Regions from separate parts of the Kitasatospora sp. NPDC056076 genome, predicted to be linked through region 1. Evidence: riboswitches for the same ligand, from Rfam matches in the RefSeq annotation. Region 1 holds a riboswitch; the other holds the start of a gene.
What was found. Region 1 has a riboswitch for cobalamin ahead of ACFC1T_RS31390 (ribonucleoside-diphosphate reductase subunit alpha). Riboswitches for the same ligand answer to the same signal wherever they lie in the genome.
Positions count from the first base shown of each region.

Region 2: linked by a shared signal. The riboswitch ahead of ACFC1T_RS18860 (HoxN/HupN/NixA family nickel/cobalt transporter) and the one ahead of ACFC1T_RS31390 (ribonucleoside-diphosphate reductase subunit alpha) in region 1 are both predicted to bind cobalamin.

Region 1 covers NZ_JBHJWG010000049.1:26,060-33,465, reverse strand. Annotated here, with positions in the region: gene ACFC1T_RS31415 (ATP-binding protein) at 1-125, opposite strand, end outside; gene ACFC1T_RS31410 (helix-turn-helix domain-containing protein) at 352-1,212, shown strand; gene ACFC1T_RS31405 (DUF397 domain-containing protein) at 1,209-1,421, shown strand; gene ACFC1T_RS31400 (hypothetical protein) at 1,461-1,934, opposite strand; gene ACFC1T_RS31395 (ribonucleotide-diphosphate reductase subunit beta) at 2,032-3,048, opposite strand; gene ACFC1T_RS31390 (ribonucleoside-diphosphate reductase subunit alpha) at 3,048-5,459, opposite strand; cobalamin riboswitch at 5,654-5,786, opposite strand; gene ACFC1T_RS31385 (hypothetical protein) at 6,316-7,227, shown strand; gene ACFC1T_RS31380 (glycoside hydrolase family 26 protein) at 7,367-7,406, shown strand, end outside.
Region 2 covers NZ_JBHJWG010000020.1:68,117-75,522, reverse strand. Annotated here, with positions in the region: gene ACFC1T_RS18880 (Fpg/Nei family DNA glycosylase) at 1-486, shown strand, start outside; gene ACFC1T_RS18875 (AAA family ATPase) at 557-2,551, shown strand; gene ACFC1T_RS18870 (hypothetical protein) at 2,568-4,250, opposite strand; gene ACFC1T_RS18865 (ArsR/SmtB family transcription factor) at 4,304-4,687, opposite strand; cobalamin riboswitch at 4,769-4,963, shown strand; gene ACFC1T_RS18860 (HoxN/HupN/NixA family nickel/cobalt transporter) at 4,995-6,116, shown strand; gene ACFC1T_RS18855 (type B 50S ribosomal protein L31) at 6,189-6,437, opposite strand; gene rpmG (50S ribosomal protein L33) at 6,468-6,632, opposite strand; gene rpmB (50S ribosomal protein L28) at 6,798-7,034, shown strand; gene rpsN (30S ribosomal protein S14) at 7,034-7,339, shown strand; gene ACFC1T_RS18835 (CobW family GTP-binding protein) at 7,345-7,406, shown strand, end outside.

The DNA.
Region 1 (7,406 bases):
AGCAACTCGCCGATGGGGAGCAGGGGTTCGGCGGAGGGGTGGAGGAGGAGGAAGGAGCGGAGCTCCTGGCGGGCGTTGCGGGGGGACTTGGGGTGCCGGGGGAGCCAGCAGGTCTGTTCGCTCATGGCAGGGCCACCTCTGGAGTGTGCAGGTGAGAGCGGCGGGAGCGGGCATAGGGATGCCCGGTGAAAGCCCGTCATGATCACTATGTGTCGATCATCAGGCTACGTTTAGTAGCATCCTCCTGGGGACTTCCAAAGTGCAAGTCCCCACTTTAGAAGTGATCAAAGATTGTTGTCGGTGCCGGAGGGGGGCAGACTGGCAACTCACAGAAGTGGGGAGGTCGCGACGGTGCCGGTGAACAGGAATCCGACGGTTCGGCAGCGGCGGCTGGCCCGAACGCTCAAGGAGCTGCGAGTAGGGAGCGATCTGACGATCGCCCAGTCGGCGCGGCAACTCGACTGCGCGGAGAGCAAGATCAGTCGGATCGAGGCTGCCCAGTCAGGCATTCGACTGGTGGATCTTCGACTGCTGCTTGATCTGTACGGGGTGAAGGATCCGGAGACGCGGGGCCGGATGGAGGCTTTGTCGCGAGAGGGCCGTCTGCGTGGATGGTGGGATCGATACTCGGACACACTGTCGCCGCTCTATGCCGACTACATCGCGCTGGAGTCCGACGCATCGGACATGTACAGCATTCAGACCTTGCTGGTGCCGGGGATCCTGCAGACCGAGGACTACACCAGGGCCGTTGTCCGGGCGCAGATAGAGGATGCGACGGCTGAGCAGGTCGAGACGCTGACGAAGGTTCGCCAGGAACGTCGTTCGGTCCTCACGCGGGATGTGCCTTTGCGGGTGTGGGCTGTTCTCTCCGAGTCGGTGCTCAAGCACCAGGTGGGTGGCAAGGGGGTCATGCGCGAACAGCTTGAGTTCCTCGCGGCTTCCGCCGAGCGCCCCAACATCAACGTCCAAGTCCTGCCGGAAGCGTCGGAGATCCATGCGGCGCTCTTCGGTCCTGTCACCATCCTCAGCTTCCCGGAGGTGACCGAGACGGATGTGGTGTATGTCGACAGCCTTCTCAGCACCCTGTACATCGAGGAGCCGGAGGAGGTCTTCAAGTACGCGAATCTGTTCCGCCGCGCGTTGGCGGAGTCGCTGCCCCGCAGTGAATCGATCGCGCTCATCGGGCGCATGGCGAGCGAGAAGGTCTGAGGATTGTGAACGAGCTCTCGGGACTTGTGTGGCGCAAGTCCTCGTACTCCGGGGCGCAGAGTGAATGCGTTGAGGTGGCCGACGGTGTGATCGGTCTCGTGCCGGTCCGGGACTCGAAGGACCCGGACGGGCCGGTGCTGCTGTTTCCGGCTGGGGCCTGGGCTTCGTTCCTCTCCGGGGTCAAGGGCGGGGAGTTCTTGGCCGAGTAGAAGAACAGTGGTGCCCCGGGTGGGGCGCCACTGTTTGGCTCACGTGAGGTTGTCGGTCCAGAAGAACACTGTCCGCAGGACGATGCCCGGGGCGCCGGCGCCGAAGGCGAGGACCATGGACTGGCCGACCGCGACATCCGTCGGGTCGATGCCCTGGGACCAGGTGACCTTGGCGTCGAGGCCGGGGATGGATCTTCCCGGGGCGTACGACCGGAAGCTGCCGCGGGCGTGGGCGATGAGGGTGCCGTTGCGGCGCAGCTCTGCGTGGCGGAGGCCGGTCGATCTCAGCTCGTAGGTGCGGTCGCCCAGGACGGCCGTGCGGGTGCGGGACTTCCGGGTGGTCGGGACGCTCCGGCCGTTGACGTTCATCGCGCCGTGGTCGCGGTCGGGCACGACCGTGACGGTGGGCATCCCCGCCCCCTGCACCCGGGCCACGACGGTCGGCCAGCGGTCATGACTGATCTGTATCGGCCCGAACGGGCCGTCGATCAGACGTTGTTGGAGCTTGGACATGCCTGGGCTACCCCCGTACGCCTGGAACCGAGAACAGCGGGGCTGCCGTGACGGCAGCCCCGCTGTGTCCCGCTGTTGAAGCCGAACGATATTCGACCTAGAAGTCGTCGTCGAAGGAGACCGAGCCCTCGACCGCGACCTGGTACGCCGACACGCGGCGCTCGAAGAAGTTGGTCAGCTCCTGGACGTTCTGGAGCTCCATGAAGCCGAACGGGTTGGTCGACCCGTAGCGGATCGGCATCCCGAGCCGCGCGAGGCGCTGGTCCGCGACGGCCTGGAGGTACTCGCGCATCGAGGCGGTGTTCATGCCGGGCAGGCCGTCGCCGCACAGGTCCTGGGCGAACTGGAGCTCGGCCTCGACGGCCTCCTCCAGCATCTCGGTGACCTGCTTGGCCATCTCGTCGTCGAAGAGGTCGGGCTCCTCCTCGCGGACGGTGTCGACCACGGAGAACGCGAAGTCCATGTGCATGGACTCGTCGCGGAACACCCAGTTGGTGCCGGTGGCCAGGCCGTGCAGCAGACCGCGCGACCGGAACCAGTACACGTACGCGAAGGCGCCGTAGAAGAACAGGCCCTCGACGCAGGCCGCGAAGCAGATCAGGTTGAGCAGGAAGGCCCGCCGGTCTTCCTTGGTCTGCAGCGAGTCGATGTGGTCGACCGCGTTCATGTACTTGAAGCAGAACTGGGCCTTCTGGTGGATGGAGGGGATGTTCTCCACCGCGGCGAAGGCCGCGTTGCGGTCCTCCGGGTCCGGAAGGTAGGTGTCCAGCAGCGTCAGGTAGAACTGGACGTGCACGGCCTCCTCGAACAGCTGGCGCGACAGGTACAGCCGCGCCTCCGGGGAGTTGATGTGCTTGTAGAGGCTCAGCACCACGTTGTTCGCGACGATCGAGTCACCGGTCGCGAAGAACGCCACCAGGCGGCCGATCATGTGGCGCTCGCCCTCGCTCAGCTTCGCCAGGTCGGCGACGTCCGAGTGCAGGTCCACCTCCTCGACGGTCCAGGTGTTCTTGATCGCGTCGCGGTACCGGTCGTAGAACGACGGGTAGCGCATCGGGCGCAGGGTCAGCTCGAAGCCGGGGTCGAGCAGCATCTTCTGGCGATCGTCGGACATTACTGGCAGGCCTCGCAGGACTCGGGGTTCTCCAGGGAGCAGGCCAGTGCGGCCTCTTCCTCGGGGGTGAGGGTCGGGGTGTTCACCGGCACCGGCGTACCAGCGGCGGTGCGGGCGGCACCCGAGGCGGCCTGGGCGATCCGGGTCGCGGGGCGCGAGCGCAGGTAGTAGGTGGTCTTGAGACCGACCTTCCACGCGTAGGCGTACATCGAGCTGAGCTTGCCGATGGTCGGCGCCGCCATGAACAGGTTCAGCGACTGGCTCTGGTCCAGGTACGGCATGCGGGCCGCGGCCAGGTCGATCAGGGCGCGCTGCGGCAGCTCCCACGCGGTGCGGTACAGCGACCGGACCTGCTCCGGCAGCCAACCGAGCTCCTGGACGGAGCCGTTGGCGTCGCGCAGGGCGTCGCGGGTCTGCTGGTCCCAGACGCCGAGCTCCTTGAGCTCGCGCACCAGGTACGGGTTGACCTGGAGGAACTCGCCCGAGAGGGTCTCGCGCTTGAACAGGTTGGACACCTGCGGCTCGATGCACTCGTAGACGCCGGCGATGGAGGCGATGGTCGCGGTCGGGGCGATCGCGAGCAGCAGCGAGTTGCGCAGGCCGGTCTCGGCGATGCGGGCGCGCAGCGCGGTCCAGCGGTCGGTCCACTCCGGGGCGGCGCTCGGGAAGTGGTCGATGTGCAGCTCGCCGCGGGCGGCGCGGGTCTCGCCGTAGGCCTCGTGGCGGCCGAGCTGCTCGGCCAGGTCGGCGGAGCGCTCGTAGGCGGTGAGCATGATGCGCTCGGCGATCAGCGTGGACAGCCGGGCGGCCTCGGCGGAGTCGAAGTCGATCCGCAGCTTGAAGAAGACGTCCTGGAGGCCCATCACGCCGAGGCCGACCGGCCGCCAGCGGGAGTTGGAGGTGCCGGCCTCGGTGGTCGGGTAGAAGTTGATGTCCACCACGCGGTCGAGGAAGGTCACGGCGGTGCGGACGGTGGCGTCGAGGCGCTCCCAGTCCATGGCGCCGAGCAGGTCCTCGACGGACGCGCCCTCGGCCACGTGCGCGCCGAGGTTGACCGAGCCCAGGTTGCAGACGGCGGTCTCGGAGTCGTCCGTGACCTCCAGGATCTCGGTGCACAGGTTGGAGGAGTGCACCGTGCGGCCGGGCAGCGCGGTCTGGTTGGCGGCGCGGTTGGAGGCGTCCTTGAAGGTCATCCAGCCGTTGCCGGTCTGCGCGAGGGTGCGCATCATGCGGGCGTAGAGGGTCTGCGCCGGGATGGTGCGGACGGCCTTGCCGGCCAGCTCGGCCTTGAGGTAGGCCTCGTCGAAGTCGGCGCCCCACAGGTCGACCAGCTCGGGGACGTCGGCGGGGGAGAACAGCGACCAGTCGGCGTTGGCGTTCACGCGGCGCATGAACTCGTCCGGGATCCAGTGGGCCAGGTTGAGGTTGTGCGTGCGGCGCGCCTCCTCACCGGTGTTGTCGCGGAGCTCCAGGAACTCCTCGATGTCGGCGTGCCAGGTCTCCAGGTAGACGCAGGCCGCGCCCTTGCGGCGGCCGCCCTGGTTGACGGCGGCGACCGAGGAGTCGAGGGTGCGCAGGAACGGGACGATGCCGTTGGACTTGCCGTTGGTGCCGCGGATCAGGCTGCCGCGCGAGCGGATGCGCGAGTAGGACAGGCCGATGCCGCCGGCGTGCTTGGAGAGGCGGGCGATCTGCGCGTAGCGGTTGTAGATCGAGTCCAGGTTGTCCAGCGGCGAGTCCAGCAGGTAGCAGCTGGACATCTGCGGGTGCCGGGTGCCGGAGTTGAAGAGCGTCGGCGAGGAGGTCAGGTACTCCAGGCGGCTCATCAGGCCGTACAGCTCGGACACCTCGCGCACCGACTGCTCGGAGTCGCCGACCGCCAGGCCGCAGGCGACGCGGAGCAGGAAGTGCTGCGGGGTCTCGATCACCTTGCGGGTGATCGGGTGGCGCAGCAGGTAGCGGGACTGGACGGTGCGCAGGCCGAAGTACTCGAAGCGGTCGTCGCCCTTGGTGTCGACGAGCGCGTTCAGGGCGTCGGCGTGCTTGGCGACGAAGGCCGCGGTGGTGTCGCCGATCAGGCCCTCGGCGTGGCCGACGGCGATCGAGGCGGAGAAGGAGGTCGAGCCCTGGCTGTTCGCCTCGTCGACGATCTCCAGGGCGAGCAGGCGGGCGGCCAGCTTCGAGTACTGGGGGTCCTCGGCGATCATCGACGCGGCGGCGTCCACGGCCAGGCCGCGCAGCTCGGCGAAGTCCGAGCCGGCGTGGCGGCCGCGCAGCGCGGCGGCGGCGACATGGCCGGGGTCGACCTCGGTGAGGTCGGCGCTGCGGTCGGTGAGCAGCCGCAGGAGAGCACCGCCGGGGTCGGAGACCGTCGGGTCGGTGAAGGCGGTACCGGAGCCCTGGGCGGGCAGGGTGACTGAGGCAGCGGTGGTCAAGGCGCTCTCTCCTGGCGGCGATCGTGCGGCGGTGATCGGGGTCACCCGGGCCGATCTGGGCAGGGGAGCACGGCGCGAACGCAAAAAAGCGTCGCGCGAGGTGTCTCCCCGGCCCGCCCGCGAGGCCCGGAGGGGTGGTGCTGGTGCTTGGCGCGGCCTCTGCGGGAGGGCCGTGGCGCACGCTGTTCGGCAGGTACTCGGACTCGCGGTACGGCTGCTGGAGCCGCCCGCACACCGCTGCGGGGCAGTCCCGGATTCCCACCGGGTTCCCCTGCATCGACAGCAGAAGCGAGCATACATGTAGTGGTGTCTCCTCGATGCGACACCACATGTAGTACGGCGTGGTGTGTTGTCGCGATGACGGGTTGTGCCCGGGCCGGTGGCGGTTCGTGGACGTCCGAGGCCCGGAACCACGCTCCGGACGTGTCGCGGCCGCCCGCCGGACACCCCGGATCCGGGTGCCGGACACCCGGGCCCGGCGCGCCGGGCGTCCTGGTTTCGATACGGAACGGTCACCGGGCCGAGGGGCGGTGCGGGTGATGCCCTACGATCTGGGCGCATGAGCGACGGAACTGGTGTACCTGGGCACGGGCCGCAGGGGACGCCTCCCGCCGGGCCGGGGGGCGCACAGAATCAGCAGCCGGTGGGGCCGGGTCCGGTGCCGCCGCCGGGCGGTGGTTTCGGCCCGCCGCCGGCCTCGTACGGACCGGTGGCGCCGGCGGCGCAGCCGTTCTCCCAGCCCGTCCCGCCGGTGCCCCAGCCGGCGCCCCAGCCGGTTCAGCCGCCGGCTCCGCAGCCGCAGTGGCAGCAGGCCCCGCAGCAGGCGGTTCCCGTGCAGCAGTCGGGTCCCCCGCAGCAGCCGGCCGCGCCGCAGCAGCCGGTCCCGCCGCAGCGCGTCGAGCCGGACTGGGCGGCGCTGGCGGACCGCAACGAGGCCGACGGCAGGCGCAAGCGCCGGGTGAGGATCATCGGCGGCGCGGTGGCCGTCGTCCTGGTGGGTGGTCTGGCCGCGGGCGGAGTGCTGCTGTTCGGCAAGAAGGACGACCCGGCCAAGCCCGGTGGCGGTGCGGTCGCGTCCGCGTCCGTCTCGGGCAAGCCGACCCCCGGCCCGTCGAACGGCGGCCCGTCGACCCCAGGCCCGTCGAACGGCGGTGCGGCCGCGGGAGGGCAGCCGGACGACCCGTCGAAGCCGATCTGGGAGGTCGCCACCGACCCGGCGCCGCAGGACGCGGGGGCGCTGTTCTCCGCGCTGCAGGTGACGGTCAACGGCGTGTCCTGGAACCGGACCGTGGTCGCGCTGGACCAGCCCTGCTGGGACGGCAACTCCACCACCGGCGGGCTCGGCAAGGTCCTCGGCGACCAGGGCTGCCAGAAGGTGCTCCGGGCGACGTACGTCTCCGGCGACAGCGCGGTGACCGTCGGTGTCGCGGTCTTCGACCACAAGATCCAGGCCGAGACGGCGATGAAGAACTACGCCGGGCAGCTCAAGGGCCTGCCCGCGCCGGGCGGCCCGGCGTTCTGCGCCAACCCCGGCTGCACCGGCACGCACAGCAGCCTGGGCCGGTACGCCTACTTCACCGTCGAGGGCTCGGCGAAGGGCGGCAACGCCCCTGACGCCGCCGCGACCGCGGCGTCCGCCGGGTTCGCCGAGCACGTGAAGGGCCAGCTGCTCCAGCGGGCCAAGGCGGCGGGCTCGGCCACGGCGGGTTCGCAGGGCACTCCGGCGGCCGCCGCGACCGGCTGACCCGCGGTGACACCCCGGTCCCGGCGGACCCGTTCGCCGGGACCGGGGGAGTGTGGCAGGCTCTCGTCGGAGTCATTCGTACGCGTGTTCCGGTTGCGTCCGCGGGGGTCGGCGCCGGCGAGAAACCGGAGGAGCGGTCGTGGCCCTGCCCAGAGTCCTGCGCGGTAGGCCGGCTGTGC
Region 2 (7,406 bases), on a different contig from region 1:
CTGGTCACCGGGGCCGAGAAGGCCGCCGTCGCCGCCCGCCTCGGCCCCGACCCGCTGCGCGCCGACGCCGACCCGGAGGCCGCCTGGCGCCGGATATCGGGCAGCCGCACGACCGTCGCCGCGCTGCTGATGGACCAGAAGGTGCTGGCCGGGGTCGGCAACGTGTACCGCGCCGAGGTGCTGTTCCGCCACCACATCGCCCCGCACCGGGCCGGCCGCGACCTCACCCGCCGCGAGTGGGACGCGATCTGGGCCGACCTGGTCGACCTGATGCACCAGGGCGCCGCCGCCGGCCGGATCGACACCGTGCGCCCCGAACACACCCCCGAGGCGATGGGCCGCCCACCCCGGGTCGACGACCACGGCGGCGAGGTCTACGTCTACCGCCGCGCCGCGATGCCCTGCCTGGTCTGCGGCACGGAGGTGCGGACGGAGGCGCACGCGGCGCGCAACCTGTTCTGGTGCCCGACCTGCCAGGCGGCCTGAGGAGGATTCAGGCGCCAGGGACCACCCGACGCCGTAGGCTGGGCCCGGGCTGGTCGGAGGGAGCGCGCGGGTGGACGGCTACGAGGTGTCCAACAGCTTGTCGGGCGCGGTGGTGCACGGCAACGTGGTCCAGGGCGGGAACGTCACGGTCCAGCTGCCCCCGAAGCACCGAGTCCCGTACCAGGTCAGGCCGCCGCGGAAGAGCTTCGTCAACCGGGAGCGCGAACTCGCCGCGCTCACCGCCGCTTCGGGCGAGGCCGAGCGGGGCGGACCGGCCATCGTGGTGTTCACCGGCCTGGGCGGCGTCGGCAAGACCGAGCTGGTGGCCAAGTTCGCGATGGAGCAGGCGGAGCGCTTCCCGGGGGGTGTGCTCTACGCGGATCTCAAGGCCTACCGGCACCGCTCGGCGGTGGATCTGGCCGGGGTGCTGGAGGGCTTCCTCCGCGCTCTCGGGGTCCGCCCGCCGGACGCGGAGGCGGAGCGCTTCGGGGAGTTCCGGACGGTGACCGCCGAGCAGCGCTGCCTGGTCCTCCTGGACAACGCCGAGCACGCCGCCGAGGTGCGCGCCCTGCTGCCCTCCAGCGGGATGGTGGTGGTGGCGAGTCGGCGGCGGCTGGACGCGTTGCGGATGGACGGTGCCGAGGTGCGGCAGCTGGACCGCCTGGGCGCGACGGCCGCGGCCGCGCTGGTGCGGGGCTGGCTGAGCGCCGAGCGCGGCACCGACGACGAGGTGGCGGCACTGGTGGAGCGTTGCGACGGGCTGCCGATCGCGCTGAACGCGGTCGGCAGCCAGCTGCTGCGTCGGGGCCGGCTGTCGGTGGGTCAGGTGATCGCCGAACTGTCCCACCAGGAGGGCAGGTTGGCGGTGCTGGACAACGACGAGGGGAACCTGCGGGGAACGTACGACCCGGTGTACGAGCGGCTCTCGCCGCAGGGGCGGGCGCTCTACCACCTGATCGGTGTGCACCCGGGCCCGTTCGTGTCGGCCGAACTGGCGGCCGCGGTGGGCATCGAACGGGCGGAGGACGCCCTGGACGAGCTGTGTGCCGTCCACCTCCTGGACGTGGTCGTCGACCAGGGGGTGGACGACCGCTTCCAGGTCCACGAGGTGGTGCGCACCCACGCCTACCTCTGCGCCCGTGAACTGCCCGACCGCACCGAGCTGTTGGCGCGGGCGGTGGCGTACTACCGGGGCAGGGCGTCGGTGGCCGACCGGGCGACCGGGCCACGGCTCCGGTTGCAGGACCCGACCGGCGACGCCCTGCCCGGCTTCCGGTCCGGAGCGGACGCGCTGGAGTGGCTGCACGCGGAACGGGCGAACCTGCGAGCGGTGGTGAAGGCCGCGGCCGACCAGCAGTGGCACGACGAGGCGTGGTGGCTGTGCGAGTCGCTGTGGCCGCTCTACCACGGTCGGAAGCTCTACGAGGACTGGATCGCCACCCACCGGACCGGCATCGAGTCGGCCCGGTGGGCCAACAACCCGGACGCGGTGGTCCGGATGCACAACCAGTTGGCCCGGGCGCATTACGAGCGCCAGGACTTCCGGCTCGCCGCCGAGCAGTTGGCGCTCGCCACCGAGCAGGTGCCGCTGGTGGCCAACCGCCAGGTGGTGGGCGTGCTGTACGAGACGGACGGCCTGCTGTGCCTGGCCGACGGCCGGCCCGGTGACGCCGTCGAGCGGTTCACGCTGGCGCTGGAGGAGAACCGGGGCGATGCCCACGGCGAGATCGTGCAGAGCTACAACCTGGCGCAGGCCCTGATCGCCGACGGCCGCCCGGAGGAGGCGCTGGCCGTGCTCGCGGAGGCCGGTGCCCGGGCCGTGGACACGGACGACCGGGACATGCTGATGAAGCTGCCGCTGGTCCGCGCCCGGGCCCACCGCGCGCTCGGCCGGCTCGACCTGGCCGTCGCGGACGCGGGCGACTGCGTGCGGCGGGCCGAGGAACGCAAGGCGTACCCGAAGGAGGCCCAGGCGCACACCCTGCTGCTCGCCCTCGCCGAGGAGCTGGACGACCCGGAGTTGGCGGCGCGGAGCCGGGCCCGGCTGCGGGAGCTGGCCGGTTAGGCCCTGTCCGGGCCGGTCAGGGCCCGGCGGTGAAGGCGACCCGGGTGCAGTGCCGGCCGGTGCGGACGGTGAGGCCGTGCTCGGGCAGGCCGGCCGGGTCGCCGCCGTCGGAGAGCCAGCAGGCGACGGCGGAGCCGAGCAGCAGGGGGTCGAGGACGGGCTCGGGGCTGCCGAAGTCGCGTGCGGCGTGGGCTTCGAGGAGTCGGCCGCCGGGCAGCCGGAGCAGGTGCCGGGCCGGGCCGAGGGCGGCCACCGCGACGGCGAGGCCGGGCAGTTCGAGGGCGGTGTCGGCGAGCCACTCGACGGCGGGGCGTTCGGCCCGGGCCTCGGTGCGGGCGAGGACTTCGGCGGTGTACCGCAGGGCGTCGCCCGGGTGGTCGTCGGTGAGGGCGTGGAAGCCGCGCGGGGTGTGGTCGTCGGGGTGGAAGGGGTAGCGCCGCAGGCTGACCTCCGTCCCCTCGCTCTTGCCCTCGACGTCGTACGCGCTGGGCCCTTCGCCGCCTCCGGGCCGGGGCGCGGGCTTGGGGTAGGGCGGCAGGACGGGTTCGCCGGCGGGCTCGTCGAGGCCGTCGAGGAAGGAGTAGAGCAGTGGGCGCAGCAGTCGGGCGGATTCGCCGCGGTGGGCGAGCGAGCGGTCGGTGATGGCGGTCAGGTCGGTGCGGTCGTCCGGGGTCCGGGCCAGGGCGAGTTCGAGTTGGGCGGCGAGGTCGCCGTCGGGGTCGAGGACGGGTGCGGCCTGGCCGAAGGCGTAGCTGGGGGACCGCGGGTCGAGTTCGGCGGCGCCGGTGGCGACGATCATCGTGGGCCGTCGCAGGGCGGCGCCGTAGAAGGAGACCGAGCCGTGGTCGCCGATCATGACGTCGGCGGCGACGAGGGCGGCCTGCCAGCCCTGGTGGGGCGGGACGAGGCGCAGGCCCATCCGCCGGGCGTCGTCGAGCAGGGCCGCCGGGTCGTGCCGGCTCCAGATGTTGGGGTGCAGCACGACGGCCACCGCGTACTCGTCGGCGGGCAGTCGGCGGACCAGCCGCTGCGGCAGGTCGGGGTGACGGCCGAATAACGAGTGCTCGCTCCAGGTGGAGTCGACGACGACGAGTCGGCGGCCGTCGACGGCGCCGAGGGCGGCGCGGTAGCCGTCGCGGGAGCGTCGGCTGCGCAGGATCCGGTCGAAGCACGGGTCGCCGACGACCTCGGCGACGTCCAGGGCCTCGGGGCAGGAGGCCCGCAGCCGGTCCAGCTGTTCGGGGTGGGAGAGGCCGAGGACGTCGACGAACACCTCTCCGCGGTGGGTGAGTTCGTTGCGGGAGAGGCCGGCGGAGCTGACCGCGTCGCCGGTGGACTCGGTGACCAGGCGGTTGTAGCCGGCACCGTGCGGGAGGACGACCAGGCGGGCGTCCAGCCGGTGCATGGAGGCGTGGACGGCGCAGGCGACGGCCAGGTCGAAGCGGTGGCGGACGGCGTCCTCCCAGTCCAGCACGGTGTAGCCGGGCAGGCCGTGGAGGTACTCGTCCAGGGCGCGGTCGGCGAAGGCGGAGCCGGGGTTGACGGTGAAGTACCGCTCGATGCCGTCCGGGTCGAGCAGGGTGAGGACGTCCAGGACCCGGGTCGCCGAGGTGAGGGTGCGGGCGACCGCCAGCACGCGGGCCTTGACCGGGCGGGTGTTCCAGCGGTCGGCGGGCCAGACGTGGGGGTGGGACGGCACATCGTGATCGTACTCACCCCGCCGCGCCCCCGGCGTGGTTTGCCGAGTGTCGGTCAGCCCGCCGCCGCGGCGGGCTCCTCGTGGTCGGCGGCGGCGCACTCGTCGAGGAGGGGGCGCAGGGCGTCGTCCACGAGCCGGTAGCGCACCACGCGTCCGTCCTTGTCGCCGGCGACCACGCCCGCCGTGCGGAGCAGTCGCAGGGCCTGGGAGACGGCCGGGTCGCGCATGCCGGTGGCGACCGCCAGGTCGCTGACGGCGAGCGGGCCGGCCCGGTGGAGGGCGAGCAGCAGGGCGAGCCGGCCGGGGTCGGAGAGCAGGGAGAACCGCTCGGCCCAGGTCCGGACGTGGGCGGTGTCCCCGATGGCGGCGATGGCCTCGCAGACCCGGTGTCCGTCGATGGTGCGGTGGCCCGCGCGGTCGGCCGGTACGAGATGCATGCGGACATTCTGGCAGCTCACGACCTGTGATCCTGGACACCTGCACAGGTGCGCAACCTTGCGAGGGTGTGGTCCTGCCCCTACGGTGTTCCCCGCCGTGGTGCTCGGGAAGACCGGTGACGGACCCTCAACAGGTCCCATTCCGGAGCGGCCCTCGCCACTGTGATCGGGGGACAGTCGTCCGGATCCACGTGCCACTGGGTGCTTCGTGCACCTGGGAAGGCGGGTCGGGAAGCCCCGTGAGCCAGGAGACCGGCCACGGCATCTCACGAAGTCATTCCACGAGGTGCTGGAGCGTGATCCGAAGATGACCCTGCCCGAAACCGCCGCGCCCGCCGAGGCGGGCCCCGCCCCCTCCGTACTGCCCACCTTCCGGTGGAAGCGCGAGGACACCCTCCGGACCGCCGGGTTGATGGGGGTGATCCTGGCCATGCACGTGGTGGCCTTCGGGACCCTCGTCTTCCTGGTCGCGCCGCACAACTACGCCGTCGGCACCCAGGTCTTCGGGGTGGGCCTGGGCATCACGGCCTACACCCTCGGCATGCGGCACGCCTTCGACGCCGACCACATCGCGGTGATCGACAACACCACCCGCAAGCTGATGGCGGACGGCAAGCGGCCGGTCTCGGTCGGCTTCTGGTTCGCGCTCGGCCACTCCTCGATGGTGGTCATCATGGCCGCCCTGGTGGCGGGCGGCGCCCAGCTGGCGAACACGCTGATGGACGACGACTCGGCCACCCACAAGTGGCTCGGGCTGGTCGGCACCACGGCCTCCGGGGCCTTCCTCTACCTGATCGGCGCGCTCAACCTGGCGGCGCTGCTCGGCATCCTCAAGGTGTTCCGCTCGATGCGGGCCGGGCAGTTCGACGAGTCGGAGCTGGAGGCGCACCTCGACTCGCGCGGCTTCATGGCCCGGATCCTGAACCGGGCGACCCGCTCGATCACCCGGCCCGGGCAGATGTTCCCGGTCGGCATGGTGCTGGGCCTGGGCTTCGACACCGCGACCGAGGTCACCCTGATGGTGATGGCCGGTTCGGGCGCGGCGGCCGGGCTGCCCTGGTACGCGATCGTCTGCCTGCCGCTGCTGTTCGCGGCCGGGATGAGCCTGTTCGACACCCTGGACGGGACGTTCATGAACTTCGCGTACCAGTGGGCCTTCTCCAACCCGGTGCGCAAGGTGTACTACAACCTGACCATCACCGGGCTGTCGATCGCGGTGGCCTTCATCATCGGCACCATCGAGCTGGTCGGCGTGCTGCACGAGAAGCTCGACCTGACCGACCCGGTGACCGGGTTCATCGCGGACATCTCGCTGGACAACGTCGGCTACGCGATCGCCGGGCTGTTCGTGGTGGTGTGGGCGATCGCCATCGCGTACTGGAAGCTGGCGGGCGTCGAGAAGCGCTGGACGCCCACGCAGCAGCAGTAGCGGTGGCGGCAGTGCCCGCGCGTCGCGAACGGCGCCTCCCCGAGCCGGGGAGGCGCCGTTCGCGTTCCGCCGTCAGTGCCGGTCGCCGTAGCGGCGGCGGAACTGCTCGACCCGGCCGGCGGTGTCGAGCACCCGGGACTGGCCGGTGTAGAAGGGGTGGCTCGCCGAGGAGATCTCGACGTCGATCACCGGGTAGGTGTTGCCGTCCTCCCACTCGACCGTGCGGTCACCGGTGACCGTGGAGCGGGTGAGGAAGGCGAGGCCGCCGACCTTGTCGCGGAAGACGACCGGGCGGTAGGCGGGGTGGATTCCGGGCTTCATGGCTGGGCTCCTCCGAGGGGGTTCGTGCGGTCAGCGCTCTTCGCGGAAGTCGACGTGCCGGCCCGCGACCGGGTCGTACTTGCGCAGGACCATCCGGTCCGGGTCGTTGCGGCGGTTCTTGCGGGTCACGTACGTGTAGCCGGTGCCGGCGGTGGAGCGGAGCTTGATCACGGGGCGCAGTTCGCTGCGGGCCATCGGGCGTCCTCCTGGGGTCTCGGGCCCGTGGACCCTCGGGGTCCGGGGGCCTCCGGGTGCGGGGTTCGCGGGGCTGGATCGGAACCGTACACCGAAATGGATGTCATTTTCATCTGGTGTAACGTGACCTCCGTCCTGCCCATTCCCGGACGCCAGGGAGCACCCATGTCCGCCCACTGCCGGCTCACCGGCCGCCGGCCCGGCTTCGGCAACGCGATCTCGCACTCGCACCGCCGCACCCCGCGCCGCTTCGACCCCAACATCCAGCGCAAGCGCTACTGGCTGCCCAGTGAGGGCCGGTACGTCCGGCTGGTGCTGAGCGCCAAGGGGATCAAGACCGTCGACACGATCGGCGTCGAGGCCGCCGTCGCCCGCATCCGCGCCCGAGGGTGGAAGGTCTGATGGCCAAGCAGAGCAAGATCGCCAAGAACGAGCAGCGGCGAGTGATCGTCGCCCGCTACGCCCAGCGCCGGGCCGAACTCAAGCGGCTCATCGCCCACCCCGGCACCGCCCCCGCCGAGCGCGCCGCCGCCCAGGCCGAACTCGCCCGCCAGCCCCGCGACGCGAGCCCCACCAGGGTCCGCAACCGCGATGCCGTCGACGGCCGGCCGCGCGGCTACCTGCGCGCCTTCGGCCTCTCCCGGGTCAACCTGCGCGTCCACGCCCACGCCGGACACCTGCCGGGCGTGCGCAAGGCGAGCTGGTGAGCGGCATGGACGGCACCAGGCTCCCGGTGGTGGTGGTCGCCGGGCTGCACCCGGACGAACGCCGGTC